4 regions of the Moritella sp. 36 genome follow, and region 1 is predicted to be linked to each of the others. Evidence: predicted binding sites of a transcription regulator. Region 1 holds the regulator's gene; each other region holds the start of a gene.
The links. The regulator sigma-54, encoded in region 1, starts transcription at its own class of promoters, with help from an activator protein. The targets are predictions, from matches to a motif close to GTTGGCACGNNNNTNGNNT.
Positions count from the first base shown of each region.

Region 1 (3,208 bases):
TGTAGTTTAAAGCTCTTTGCTAATTGTTCAGCAATGAATACCGAGCGATGTTGGCCGCCTGTACAACCGATAGCAACGGTGACATAACTGCGGTTATTTTTTTCTAACATTGGCAACCAAGTCGTGAGTAAGTTTTCAATCTGTTGTGAAAAGCTCATTACATCAGGCTGTTGGCTCAGGTATTTAATGACGGGTTCATCAAGACCTGTGTAAGGTTTTAATTCTGGGATCCAATGGGGGTTTGGTAGAAAACGGACATCAAATACATAATCGGCATCCATAGGTAGGCCATGTTTAAAACCAAATGATTGAAATACTAAGACAAGTTGGTTGTTTTTCTTTCCTAAAATACGTTCTTTAATCTGTTCACTGAGTTCATGAATATTGAGTTCAGTAGTATCGATTTTTAAATCAGCAAGTAACGCTAAAGGGCTTAATCGTTTTTTTTCTATTTCAATCGCTTGTGATAGAGATAGCTCATCTTTTGTTAACGGATGAAGGCGTCTGGTTTCACTATAACGTTTGATAAGGACTGACTGGTTAGTATCAAGAAATAAACTAGTCAGATCGGTGCTCGTTCTTAACTCTGTAATTATGTCGTTTAATTCTTTTTTTTCTGTCGGTAAATTACGGACATCAATACTCACTGCCACTTTTTCGGTTTGGTCATTTAAGGTTTTTAGCAGTTGTGGTAGTAATTTTACTGGTAGGTTATCTACGCAATAGTAGCCTAGATCTTCAAGCACGCGTAATGCAATTGATTTACCAGATCCTGACTGGCCGCTGACTATTATTAATTTCATCTTTTATCCTCACAGCGATATAAAATAATGGGTTCATTATCCCGCAATTGATTTGGATATGATATGTTTTAATTATGTCAGAAGCATTAATACCTAAAGGAAAAAGTGGTTTTCCTTTAGGTTATCTGTGGCGAGATTAAAATTAATGACGAATCAACTTCTCTTTATGCTTAATCACTTGGCGATCGAGCTTATCCAGTAAGCCATCAATTGCGGCATACATGTCATTGTGTTCATGCACGGCAAAGATCTCCCCCCCATTTAAATGTATTTTTGCTTCTGCAATTTGAAGTAATTTTTCGACATTTAAAATCACATGGATATTGTTTATATGATCAAAATGCCGTTCTAATTTGGAAAACTTGCTATCAACATAATCTTTCAGTGAGTCTGTAATGTTTACATGTCTACCGGTTAAATTAATTTGCATATATGTCTCCCCTATGAAGGTTGGATTAGCCTTATAATAGGCTTTTACGCTGATTAGACGGTGGTATACTTAGTGCCTCCCGATATTTTGCAATCGTACGTCTAGCCACTTTGATACCTTGATCAGCAAGTAAATCAGCAATCTTGCTGTCACTTAATGGTTTAATGACATTTTCTGCCGCGACCAATTTTTTTATTAATGCTCGAATAGCGGTTGATGAACATTCTCCGCCATTGTCAGTACTTACATGGCTTGAAAAGAAAAACTTAAGTTCAAAAATACCGCGTGGTGTATGCATAAACTTCTGCGTTGTTACCCGTGAAATGGTTGACTCGTGCATTTCCACTTCTTCGGCAATATCATTTAAAACCATAGGTTTCATGGCTTCATCGCCATACTCAAAAAAATCAATTTGTCGTTGAACAATACTTTTAGTTACTTTTAGTAAGGTTTCATTACGGCTATCTAAGCTTTTAATAAACCATTTAGCTTCTTGTACATGCGTTCGAATAAACTGCCCATCGCTGCTACTACGATTGCTTGTCGACAAGTTTGAATATTCATTGTTCACTTTTAATCTTGGCACAATGTCAGGATTTAACTCGACTACCCACTGATTATTTTTTTTCTTTACTAAAACATCGGGAATTACATAAAGCCCTTCAGTCTGATCGATAACATTGCCAGGTCTGGGTTCTAGACTCTGAATTAATTGCATGATCTCTTTAAGCTGTGGTTCTTTTAATTTTGTCTTACGGCTTAATTGACGGTAGTCGCGATTGCCTAATAAATCCATGTGAGACTGAATTATTTGCTGACATTCTGTTAACCAAGGTGTGTTTTTAGGTAAATGCTGGAGTTGGATCAATAAACATTCTTGTAATGAACGCGCTGCAACGCCGATGGGATCGAAATGTTGAATACGCTTTAATACTGCTTCTATTTCGTCTAATTCAACTTGCTCTTCACTATTTTCTTTACTACTGTCGCTAAGTTCTTGGTGACCGTTATTGACGCTAGACAGGATGTCTTCACAAGTCTGATTAAGGTAGCCATGATCATCAATGCCATCAATAATCGCAACGGCAATAGCACGATCAGTGTCAGAAAATGGGGTTAATTCCATTTGCCACATGAGATGCTCGTATAAGCCTTCGCTGGTCTCACCTTGATAGACTTGGTCTAAACCATCAATACTGCTACCCGCACTGCTGTGAGTCTGTATTTGAGGGGTATAGACATCATCCCAATTACTGTCATTAGGCAATTCATCTGGCATGGCTTCACTGGCGAGCGCATCACTAACTTCTATTTGGCTGGCATCGGTAACTGCGTCGTTATTATTTGGATTATGCTCATCACTACTTTCTGTATCGTTTGCTTGAGCTGTGTTGGGATCTTCTTGTTCCAGTAGCGGATTACTGTCTAATGCTTCTTGAATCTCTTGTTGTAACTCCAAGGTCGATAATTGTAATAATCGAATCGCTTGTTGCAACTGTGGCGTCATTGCCAGAGATTGACTCATACGAAGTTGTAATGATGGCTTCATCTAACGACTACTCTCTCTTCCTTAAATGCGGTAACGTATCAATATCAAACTATAGTCGGAATTGATCACCAAGGTATACTTCTTTCACTTTTTCGTTGGATAAAATCTCTTCAGAAGTACCAGATGCGATCAAATGTCCATGGCTCACAATATAAGAGTGTTCACATACATCGAGTGTCTCACGTACGTTATGGTCGGTAATTAATACCCCTAAACCACGATCGCGCAGATGTTGAATAATTTTTTTAATATCACCTACCGAGATTGGATCAACGCCAGCAAAAGGTTCATCTAATAAAATAAACTTTGGATCTGCCGCAAGCGCGCGGGCAATCTCAACACGGCGGCGTTCACCACCCGATAAGCTCATGCCTAAACTATCGCGAATATGGGTGATATGGAACTCTTCTAATAATTCTTCTAACT
Region 1 covers NZ_CP056120.1:235,801-239,008, forward strand. Annotated here, with positions in the region: gene rapZ (RNase adapter RapZ) at 1-803, opposite strand, end outside; gene hpf (ribosome hibernation promoting factor) at 946-1,233, opposite strand; gene HWV03_RS01090 (RNA polymerase factor sigma-54) at 1,265-2,782, opposite strand; gene lptB (LPS export ABC transporter ATP-binding protein) at 2,832-3,208, opposite strand, start outside.

Region 2 (3,208 bases), 1.7 Mb from region 1:
ATTTATAATCCACTCACCCATAATGTTATGGCCTTGAAAACTGGTCGATACAGGGATAATCTGACAATCCAATTCAACATCACCTAAACGATCAATATTTTTTCGCAATGCATAAAGATATTTACTCGGTTTAATAAAATCGATTGGCTCTTGAATACTTGCGAGCAACTCTAGCGCTTGAGGGTATTTATACGAAGGTGTCGGACGATAAAACGTCGCATTTAAATCCGCACTATCGTATTGACGAAGATCTTCGCCATACAAATTACGAATAAAAAGAAAAAAAACTAAAATAGTAATAGCAATAATCAAAAACCACATAATGATAGTATCCCGTGTTTGAACAACCACTAATCAAGCAATAAACTGGAATAAAAGCAATAGCAGTTTTATTTAAAAAAGTAATCAGGCCGTGTAAAAAATATAACAATAACACAAGATTAGCCTAAAAATATTAACGCTAATATAGCGCTATATCACAAACCCTACGATCAGCTACAGTCAAGCAAGCCAATAGTATTTACCTAAAGTGGTTATAGATAAACAGTCACAACCACTAAATTAACTAGTTTAAAATCACCAAATCATCTATTTGTACATTGGCAGTCGGTTGTCTATCAACCGTCATCAAACTTGCTTGCTGATCATACAGTTTGGTTACTTCAACCTGGCTACTACTATTGGTTTCTTTTTTACGGCTGATACCAAACTGATCAACATAACTACCCGTGTGTTTTATCATAAATTGATCGCCTAATTTTAAGCCATTATTACGACCGATATTAATGTTCACTTCATTACCATCAACAGCAATAACACGCGCTTCCACCAATTTACATTGCAAACTTGCATCTAAATCAAACAATACATCGTCAATAATTAGTTGTAAAGATGCACCAAACTCAGAGCGCCAAAATTTTAACGTATTCGTATCCACAATACGGTGCTTAGCAAACTCCCACTTTGCCACTTTACTGTAGTTACGATCAAACAATAAATTGCCATTAAAGCCATCAAAAACTTGTATATTCAGCCGGAAATTACGATCTGGTAAGTCACCGGCAAATATCTTCGCGATACCATTCACAACTGGTTTAAATGTCGATAAGTCGGTAATCGAGCCCAAAATAATATATTGGCTATCTGCTGACTTACTAATTTGCTTAATTTCTTGTGCTGTTAAATTACCTCGCAGCGGCAAAGAGCTGCCGCTAAAACCAATGTTTTGATTAATAAATTCACGCGCATCAAATGTTTGACTATTTTTACGTAAACTTTGGTACAACAAACGACTGAAAGATTCGTTTATGTTATAGATACCACCATAACTGGCTTGTTCACGATGTCTAATACCAAAACGCAATAAAGACACAGATTTTTGATACCCTGCACTCAAGCATTTATTACGGTCTGCAACAATATCAGTGACAATTTGAACGCTGATTTTATCCAGCTTTACCGACTCACTTTTTAAGCGAATATCTCTCACTTCGCCATCCATACGGACCTGAAATCGATCAGATAATATTTTCCCACCATTAAAGCTTTGTAAGCTTGAAACCGACGCGCCAGCATATAACAGTGCTTGTTTCAATGCATTACGTACTGCTAACTCGCGAGCAATATCAACATCACCATCAATAATAATAGCCTCACCCTCAACCTCATACCATTCCGCATGTAGAGTGAAAGAACAACAAACTAATAATAGTAGGAGAACGTTTTTCATTTTTAATCGCATATGAATTCTGAATATGTCTATTTTAAAAGCAAAATTTGTACCAGATCAAATTTTTATAAAAATAAAACAGTATCGAGGTTAAGTTATATAGATAAAACGCTATTATAATAATAAATAATACCGAACCTAGCTTATTGGCAAGTAATTTGCTTGTATTTATCTATAATCACGTATCGCGCAACTTTAGGAACAAATATGAAGCGTTTTTTACTACCGTCATTAGCGGTTGTGTTGACTTCAGCATGCACAGTGATAGAAGAACCTGGACATGTTTTATTAACGGGCGCAAATACCAAAGTACAGCCTGTCGTTATTAAACAGATTATTGTTCAACCTGTTTACCAGCCAAATGCCAATATGGCACAAAGTGTGCTTACTAAAGAACAATACAATAATATATTCAGAAGTCCTTATACCTATCCTTACCGCCGAGACACCTCAACCAGCGGAAAATAACGGTTTAACGACAATAATTAAAAGCACTTAAGGAAGTAATATGAAAAAGGCAGTCATAGCTATCAGCCTAATTACCTTACTCAACGGTTGTGCATTAAAACAGCCACCTAGTACCCCTGACGAGGATAAAGAAACACCGCCTCATTCAACTTGGGGTGGTAATTCTTATGAGCCAAAATATCCAAGAAGTTTATTACCAAACCAGCCGATAAACTACACCCAAGAATTAAGTTTTATCATCCGTGGTTTAGCGGATCAATTGATCGTCAATGATTTGTCTATTATTCCCAATAATGAACCGATTGCCGTCACTTCTTTCGTCAACCTTGACGATCTGTCGACAACAAATTGGCTCGGCCAATCGCTATCGGAATCCTTTATTCACGAATTAACCATTCGCCGTATTCCAGTGATTGACTATAAAACCACAGGTACTATCAGTGTGACTGGTCAGGGTGATTTTGTATTCACCCGTGATTGGAAAAAATTACGCGGTCAATTACCTGTATCACGCATCCTAACGGGCACCATGTCACGTAACAGTGAAGGTGTGATCGTTAATATGCGGGTCATTAATATGGAATCAGGTTTTGTTGAGTCAACAGCGCAAGGCATTATCCCTAACCATTTGGTGATTGGTGGTTCAAATAGTATGGGGCCACTCGAAGGCCGTGGTCGTTATATTTATCGTACTGGTTCAGCGCCTTCTGTTCGTATTACTAATTAAGGTTTATCAATGAAATATCTGCGTTTGCTTATGCTTGTAACTCTGGTTAGTTTAACAGGTTGTACACTATTAGAAAAAAATACGGTTTATGATATCAAAGAACCAAAGTCCTTCCCTGTACTCAAAGCAGTTGGCTATGCTGCGTTGAGTTCTCAGCCAGGCAATAGTGAAAGTGAACGCATGCTTAATGCAATGCGTGCATCTAAATTAGATGCTTATCGAGAGTTAGCAGAGCAAGTCAGTGGCCAAGAGATTTATAGTGATACCAACTATAGATCGCGAAC
Region 2 covers NZ_CP056120.1:3,560,281-3,563,488, forward strand. Annotated here, with positions in the region: gene HWV03_RS15690 (alpha/beta hydrolase) at 1-321, opposite strand, end outside; gene HWV03_RS15695 (flagella assembly protein FlgT) at 566-1,729, opposite strand; gene HWV03_RS15700 (hypothetical protein) at 1,937-2,197, shown strand; gene HWV03_RS15705 (FlgO family outer membrane protein) at 2,238-2,924, shown strand; gene HWV03_RS15710 (LPP20 family lipoprotein) at 2,934-3,208, shown strand, end outside.
Region 2: HWV03_RS15695 (flagella assembly protein FlgT) is a predicted target of sigma-54. The motif match lies at 1,768-1,786, and genes of this name have one in related genera.

Region 3 (3,208 bases), 1.6 Mb from region 1:
GCCGATGCGAGCGCAGTACTTTATAGTATTGTGATGACTTGCCGTGCGAACGATATAAATCCGTATTTATACTTCCAAAAACTCTTCACAGAACTGCCACAACGGGATGAACTTTCTGATTTAAGTGATTTATTGCCTTGGAATACAGACCTAGAAGCCTGATGATATCAGGCTTCACCGCTTAACTACGCGCTTACGGATATAGCTGGTTTAAACTCTGCATACTCTTCCGCCGTAAGCTCTTTTCTTAATCGTTTCAGCTCGGACTTCCGTAAACTAACGAGACTCTTTCGATACAACTTACGGACATGAAAACGGTCAGCGACAATGGGAATAGTCTTATTGAATACAGCTTTACAAGCATTCATATAACCATCGTATAAATCATAATATACTGCTCTGACACTGTTGCGTAATGATATCGGGATTGTACGTAAGAACCGGATAAAATTGAACATTTAACGCCCATGACACCTAGTATGTTAACCCTATCATCCACTCGGTAGGTTATAAGTGTGACAAAATCTCGATAACCTTTCTTCATACTGATCTCATCAAGCCCTAAAACACCCAGTGTTTTAATTGTCGAAGAATCGATGTCGGTTTCAATATAGCTATCAATTAAGGCATCAACGGTATGATAATCTACATCAGCTTTACGACTTACATCCGCGACGGTCGAATTGACCAACTCAAACAGTAAGTGATGCTCTAATGGTTTGGTTAATTTGCCTTTAGCATCATACCAATCCAGTTTTTCGGTGGTGGTAGGGCCCCCCATCACAATGCTCACATCAACCCTGCGAGGAATGATTTCAATGATCGTATCTCTGCCAAACATGGGCAAATGTCGCAATCGTAATTTACGGCTCAAACCATGTGATTTAGTCGGCTTACCACATTGACGACAGAGGAGGTGTTTCGTGTACTTTCAACTGCAATAGTGATCTCACGAACCAATAGATTAGTGTGGACGTCTATCACTTTCACATCTGGTAACCCTAATAGTTCCGCTGTAATATTGAGTGAACCAGAAGGAATACCGAACATAGAAAATACCTTTTTTGTGTCATAGTTGAAAGTGACACAAGTTTAGTAAAATTAATTATTCCACGCAAAGACGCGTAGAGCCGATAATATGCGTTCCTGTTATTTATTTTCAAGTCCGGTTAATAATTAACAATGACAAATATACAACTGATTCTATTATTATTTTAATTTATAGCAAAGGAAATAAATGCATAAAAATCAGTTAATCCGTTACGCGTATTTTTCTACGCCCTGCAGCAAAAAATGTGATGCCAATACCTAAAAGAAACAAGATAGATGGCTCAGGAACTTCACTCGCGGTATAACCGATGATGTTATCAATAGAGAAGGCTGCTCCACCGCCAGAAAATTCAGCATGAACTAAATTTTGAAAGGCATTAGAGACTGTAAATAGTTCAAAGTCATCAACGCCGTTACGGCCATCAAAAATACCGTCCAACACAAAACTTTCTGAGACATTAATCCCTAGGTCAGTAATACCATCGAGTGTTATTGCGCTTGCATTTGCCTGTCCGTCTCTCCAAAACTCCGCACCGTCAAACTGGGAAATCTCAAACGTGTCGCCGGAAATAGAATCCACATTGATGGTAAAAGACCCATTATGCACAAAAGCAACCTGTGTGCCGTTGTTTGTATACAACACCTCATCATTCCCAAGATCAATATGGCCGTTCCCATCTCTGGAAAGCACGAAATCATTGGCTATAAAACTGTTAACAATTAAGTGTGTATTATGAGTAACAGCAACATCTTCGAAATCAATGATAGTTGCCATAGCAGTGGCTGCCATGCCGCACAAACTGACTACAACAATAGAATTTCGTAAGAAACTTGCGATCTTTTTAATTTTCATATTCAGATCTCCTAAAATATTGCTTGAGAATTATGTGAAATATAAATCAGCACTAAACTACTTTAAGCACGTATCATTCCAATACCAGCAACCTACTGTTTTTATGTCACTTTAGTGAATTTCAAGAACGGCATATCATTATCGGTTTATTAGGTGTAAAAAATACTGACATGCAACAAGGGGTAGCAGATGGAGATATTAAAACCGAATCCATCTGCATCAACTTGATACGCGGACCACCTGACAGAGTCAAAAATAAGAACGAAAACCTTTGGTCCGGTTTTCGTATTTTTCATTACTTGTAGCATTAAAAAAGTGCGTGTAAAAATGTTTCATTTCTTCCAGATCTTTGCACCAAATCGCCACATGTTCGATTCTCATTTAACCCCGTCACGTTGCTGATCTTCTTCCTCACTAAATGTCATTAACGACTCCATGCTAAGAATCGCTTCTACTTCAACGGCACTGTTACTTGTTTTCAACCGAGACTGATAATACTCAGTAAGTGCATTACTTGATGTATTTAGTAATATTTTCTTGATTATCTCTAGCATGTTAATTCCTCTGTTTGTTTAAGCACTGAGGTAAGTATCACCCAATAAAGGGAAGTGAAAAACAGATTGAATTATATTGTTTACTTCCGGTTAAAGTCGTAATCTTACCTATAATGTCTTTTTTACCCGATTTCCTCACTAAACAGGGAAGTCAAGATGACGATATGGTGCCCGTTTTGAACAATGATAAGAAAATGCTGTATTTCTCTCGGTTAAGTAAGTTAGGTGTTAAGCAAGAAATAGCGATCACCCTGCATGAAGTGGCTGAAGTAATGTTTACCAGTTCCCGACATTGCCGTACCTTATTAAACGAGATGCGTGATTTACGCTGGTTAGAATGGACACCAAAAGCAGGCCGTAACCAACGTTCTCGGCTCTATCTCGTTTATGCTGTCGATGAGCTGAAAGCAGAACTAGCGCAGCAGATGATCGCCGTAGGTAAATACGAGAAAGCACTGGCGCTTATCGACCATGATCAACTGTTATTTGGGCAATTGCTGCAAAACACCTCTGGCGCGGTACAACGTGAAGGTCGATTACACATTCAACTGACTTACGCGCGTTCTTTTTCAGCCCTACTTCCGCATATTGCATTAAGAAACAGCGAACGTTTCTTGTTACGCCAGGTTTATTGCTGCCTGGTACAGTGCGATAAGAACGGAGTTATCAGCCCCCAACTAGCCCACCACTGGGTTTACAACGCAGAGTTACAGCGCTGGCGATTCTATCTGCGCCCAGCGCTTACCTTTCA
Region 3 covers NZ_CP056120.1:3,714,395-3,717,602, forward strand. Annotated here, with positions in the region: partial or broken gene tnpC (IS66 family transposase) at 1-162, shown strand, start outside; gene HWV03_RS22830 (transposase) at 186-458, opposite strand; gene HWV03_RS16400 (transposase family protein) at 365-841, opposite strand; gene HWV03_RS16405 (hypothetical protein) at 871-1,050, opposite strand; gene HWV03_RS16410 (PEP-CTERM sorting domain-containing protein) at 1,253-1,903, opposite strand; gene HWV03_RS22835 (VOC family protein) at 2,153-2,284, opposite strand; gene HWV03_RS16420 (hypothetical protein) at 2,281-2,457, opposite strand; gene HWV03_RS16425 (SgrR family transcriptional regulator) at 2,622-3,208, shown strand, end outside.
Region 3: HWV03_RS16410 (PEP-CTERM sorting domain-containing protein) is a predicted target of sigma-54. The motif match lies at 1,968-1,986, and genes of this name have one in related genera.

Region 4 (3,208 bases), 1.0 Mb from region 1:
GTTTTCCTGAACGGTCAAACCAAGCACCACTGCCTAAATCAGACATTTGAGCACCATAAGAACTGGTGCCATATTGCAATACAGTTTGGTTAAAACCGTTGCTTAAGCCCTGCTGTAAAATAGCCGTTAACATCACGCCATCATCAGCCTCTAGAGTTTGTTCTGCTTTTTTATTGGCAAAATTATAAATCGCAGCGACTTCTAAATTTGCACCACTCCATAATTCAAGGCCAGAATAACGAACATCAAAAATATTACCATTTACCTTAGAATCATTAGACCATGAGTGGTCTTGAGATAAGCCATTCGAACTTTTTTGGCTACCTTCATCGAGCATCCAAGCTGCAGACAATTTACCAGGACCTACAGTTAAGTTTTCAATACCGCCACCAGCACCCGCAGAGGTATTTAAGTAGTAAAAATCAGTAATATGAATATCTTTACGTTGGTAATAGCGTTTACCCGCCCACATCGTTGCTTCTTTATCGCTCGCAATCAGTCCCGTCGCTTGTACGTTAAATTGAGCCACGTTGAAGTCACCGTCTTCCCAACCATTATTACCCAAATTGCCCTGCGCGATCATTGCGTCAACAATCCAAGTTTGCTCTTCCATTCCGGTTATTTCTGGTAACTCTTGACGGAAACCAAACTCAGCATAAAGATCATTTTCATTACCTAAACGACCAATTTTGTTTTTTTCAAAACTAATATTTTCGCCATTATTACCACTAATACCAGTACCAGCTCGCATGTAGCCATTAAAATCAACAGCGCCAGCTGCAGAAGAAAGTAAGGCTGCTGATACAGCAATCGCAACACGATTTAAGTTTTTCATATAATCTAAATCCTTGAATGAGTTTGGTTTCATTTTTCGAGCCGTGACCAGGATAGGATTGGCTCAGAAGACAAATTCATACTAAAGAATTTTCAAATAACTGACCTCCTCCACCTCTCGTTAATTTAAGGAGGATGAAAAAGGCTGAGAAAAAAATAAGTGGCCTATTTTTATGAGGGAGATCACCAAAGCAGGGCGTATTTACATGATTTTAAAATCATCACATAAAAGACACTGTTAACTGGATCATGTTTAATCGTCTAAATCGCTATATTAGCGCTCTGAGTTACATAAAATGCAACTCATTTAATGAATGTGATCTAAGCTGCAAACTGAATAATTAATAAATTAACAAATTCACAAATTAACAAATTAACAAAGCAACTATGTTCTTTGCAAACTGCGAATTAAAATTGCATTTTGCGAAAATCAATTCTTAAAATGCGATTAATTTAACAAATAAAAAACAACAAAAAAATAAATCTATGTTTTTAAAGTACAAAAAAGATGGCACGAGATATGCGATAACAACAGTACCAATGATATTTACTTTAATACTTCGCAATCAAGGGACTGCTTATGAAAACATGTCAGTACAAGACACTATTATTAATGTCTACCTGCCTTTATAGCTTAAATGCTATCTCGGCGCCTTTTGCTAGTTGCCCGACTGAAGCATTTTTATCCCAATACAAACATGGAAAAACACATTATAAATCTGTAGACCTGAGTTCAGGTTTAATCACAACGCTACAAACCGATGATGGCTTGGGCTCTGATTCGATTAATGCGATTGCCTTCAATAACACAGATAAATATATCTATGGTTTTGACCGTCATCAACTAGCAATAGTCAAATTTGATAGCGATTTTAAAGCAACCGTTTTAAACTTTACTAATCCACCAAACAATAACTTTTTTGTGGGGGATATAAAAGATAACAAGTTCTACTTCTATCGCCGCTACCTTGGCCTTTATTACACGAATCTAGACAGTAGTGCACCTGACTACCTCACATTGACAAAAGTAGTGGGGTCGAATAAAAGCATTCGAATTGCTGACTTTGCATTCCACCCTATCGATGGAAAGATATACGGAGTAGAAGGTAGAACGGGTAACTTATACCGTATTGACCCAACAACAGGTGTTGCAACCAATGTAGCCTACACAGGATTTAAATCCCCGCGTAGCGCATTTGGTGCAGCTTATTTCGACTCTGCTGGTTATCTCTATTTCCTTCGTAATAATGACGGTAATATTTACCGGACTGACATTACAGATCCAGACAATATTACTGGCGCATCCGTGTATTTTGCTAAAGCCTCAGCAAGTAACAGTAATGACGGCGCTCGTTGTTCAGAAGCAGCCGTTGTATCAACGAGTACAGATTATGGTGATGCCCCCGAATCATATGGAACAAGCTTAGCGGTAAATGGTGCAAGGCATCTTATTGACTACAACAACTATATACTTGGTGACCTTGTTGATGCTGAAGGTGATGCTAACGTAGCACCCAGTACAGATGATGCAGATAACCTTGCAGATGAAGATGGTATTCTATTTCAAACCTCACTTATTACAGGTCTAGATGCTCAAATCAATGCAACGATCAATGGTAGTCAAGCAAGTGCCTATTTCAATGGTTGGTTTGATTGGAATCAAGATGGCGACTTTGATGATGCCGACGAGCATGTATTTAATAGTTTGCAGTTAGATTCAGATTCACATAATCTCGCTTTCACCGTACCAGCAACCGCAGTAATCGGTAATACGTGGGCGCGATTCCGTGTCGGAGATCAAGATAATATAACCAGTGGTGGTGGTTACACAAATGGTGAAGTCGAAGATTATCCGGTTGCCATTGCAGATGGTAATACCACCAGTATTTATTACCCAGGTGAAGGTGAGTATGTAACTCTGGCTTACGAAGATCGCTGGCCAGAACAAGGTGACTATGATTTTAACGATGTCGTTATTTTTTATCGAGTAGTGCAGACCGTTAAAAACGGTGAAGTATCTCGTATCGATATAGAAGGTGAACTTGTCAATTATGGTGCCTCATATTCCAACGGTTTTGCAGTCCACTTACCCGGAATACTACGTAGTAATGTTGATCAAGACTTATTACGAGTCAGTTTTAACTCTGTATCAGCGTCTACCGATGGTGTTTTAGAAGCGGGCCAGACTGATGCTGTCGTTGTTATTTCTGATAACTTAAAAACAGAATTCACTTCCACTTGTGGAGAGTTCTACTTTAATACCGAACCTGCTTGTATGGGCAACACGAGTATCTTTACATTCGAAATCAATATCCCATTAAATAGTCCAATTGATGTTGCTAGCATGCCAGCAATGCCACTGAACCCCTTTATA
Region 4 covers NZ_CP056120.1:1,260,649-1,263,856, reverse strand. Annotated here, with positions in the region: gene lamB (maltoporin LamB) at 1-835, opposite strand, end outside; gene HWV03_RS05810 (LruC domain-containing protein) at 1,415-3,208, shown strand, end outside.
Region 4: HWV03_RS05810 (LruC domain-containing protein) is a predicted target of sigma-54. The motif match lies at 1,342-1,360, and genes of this name have one in related genera.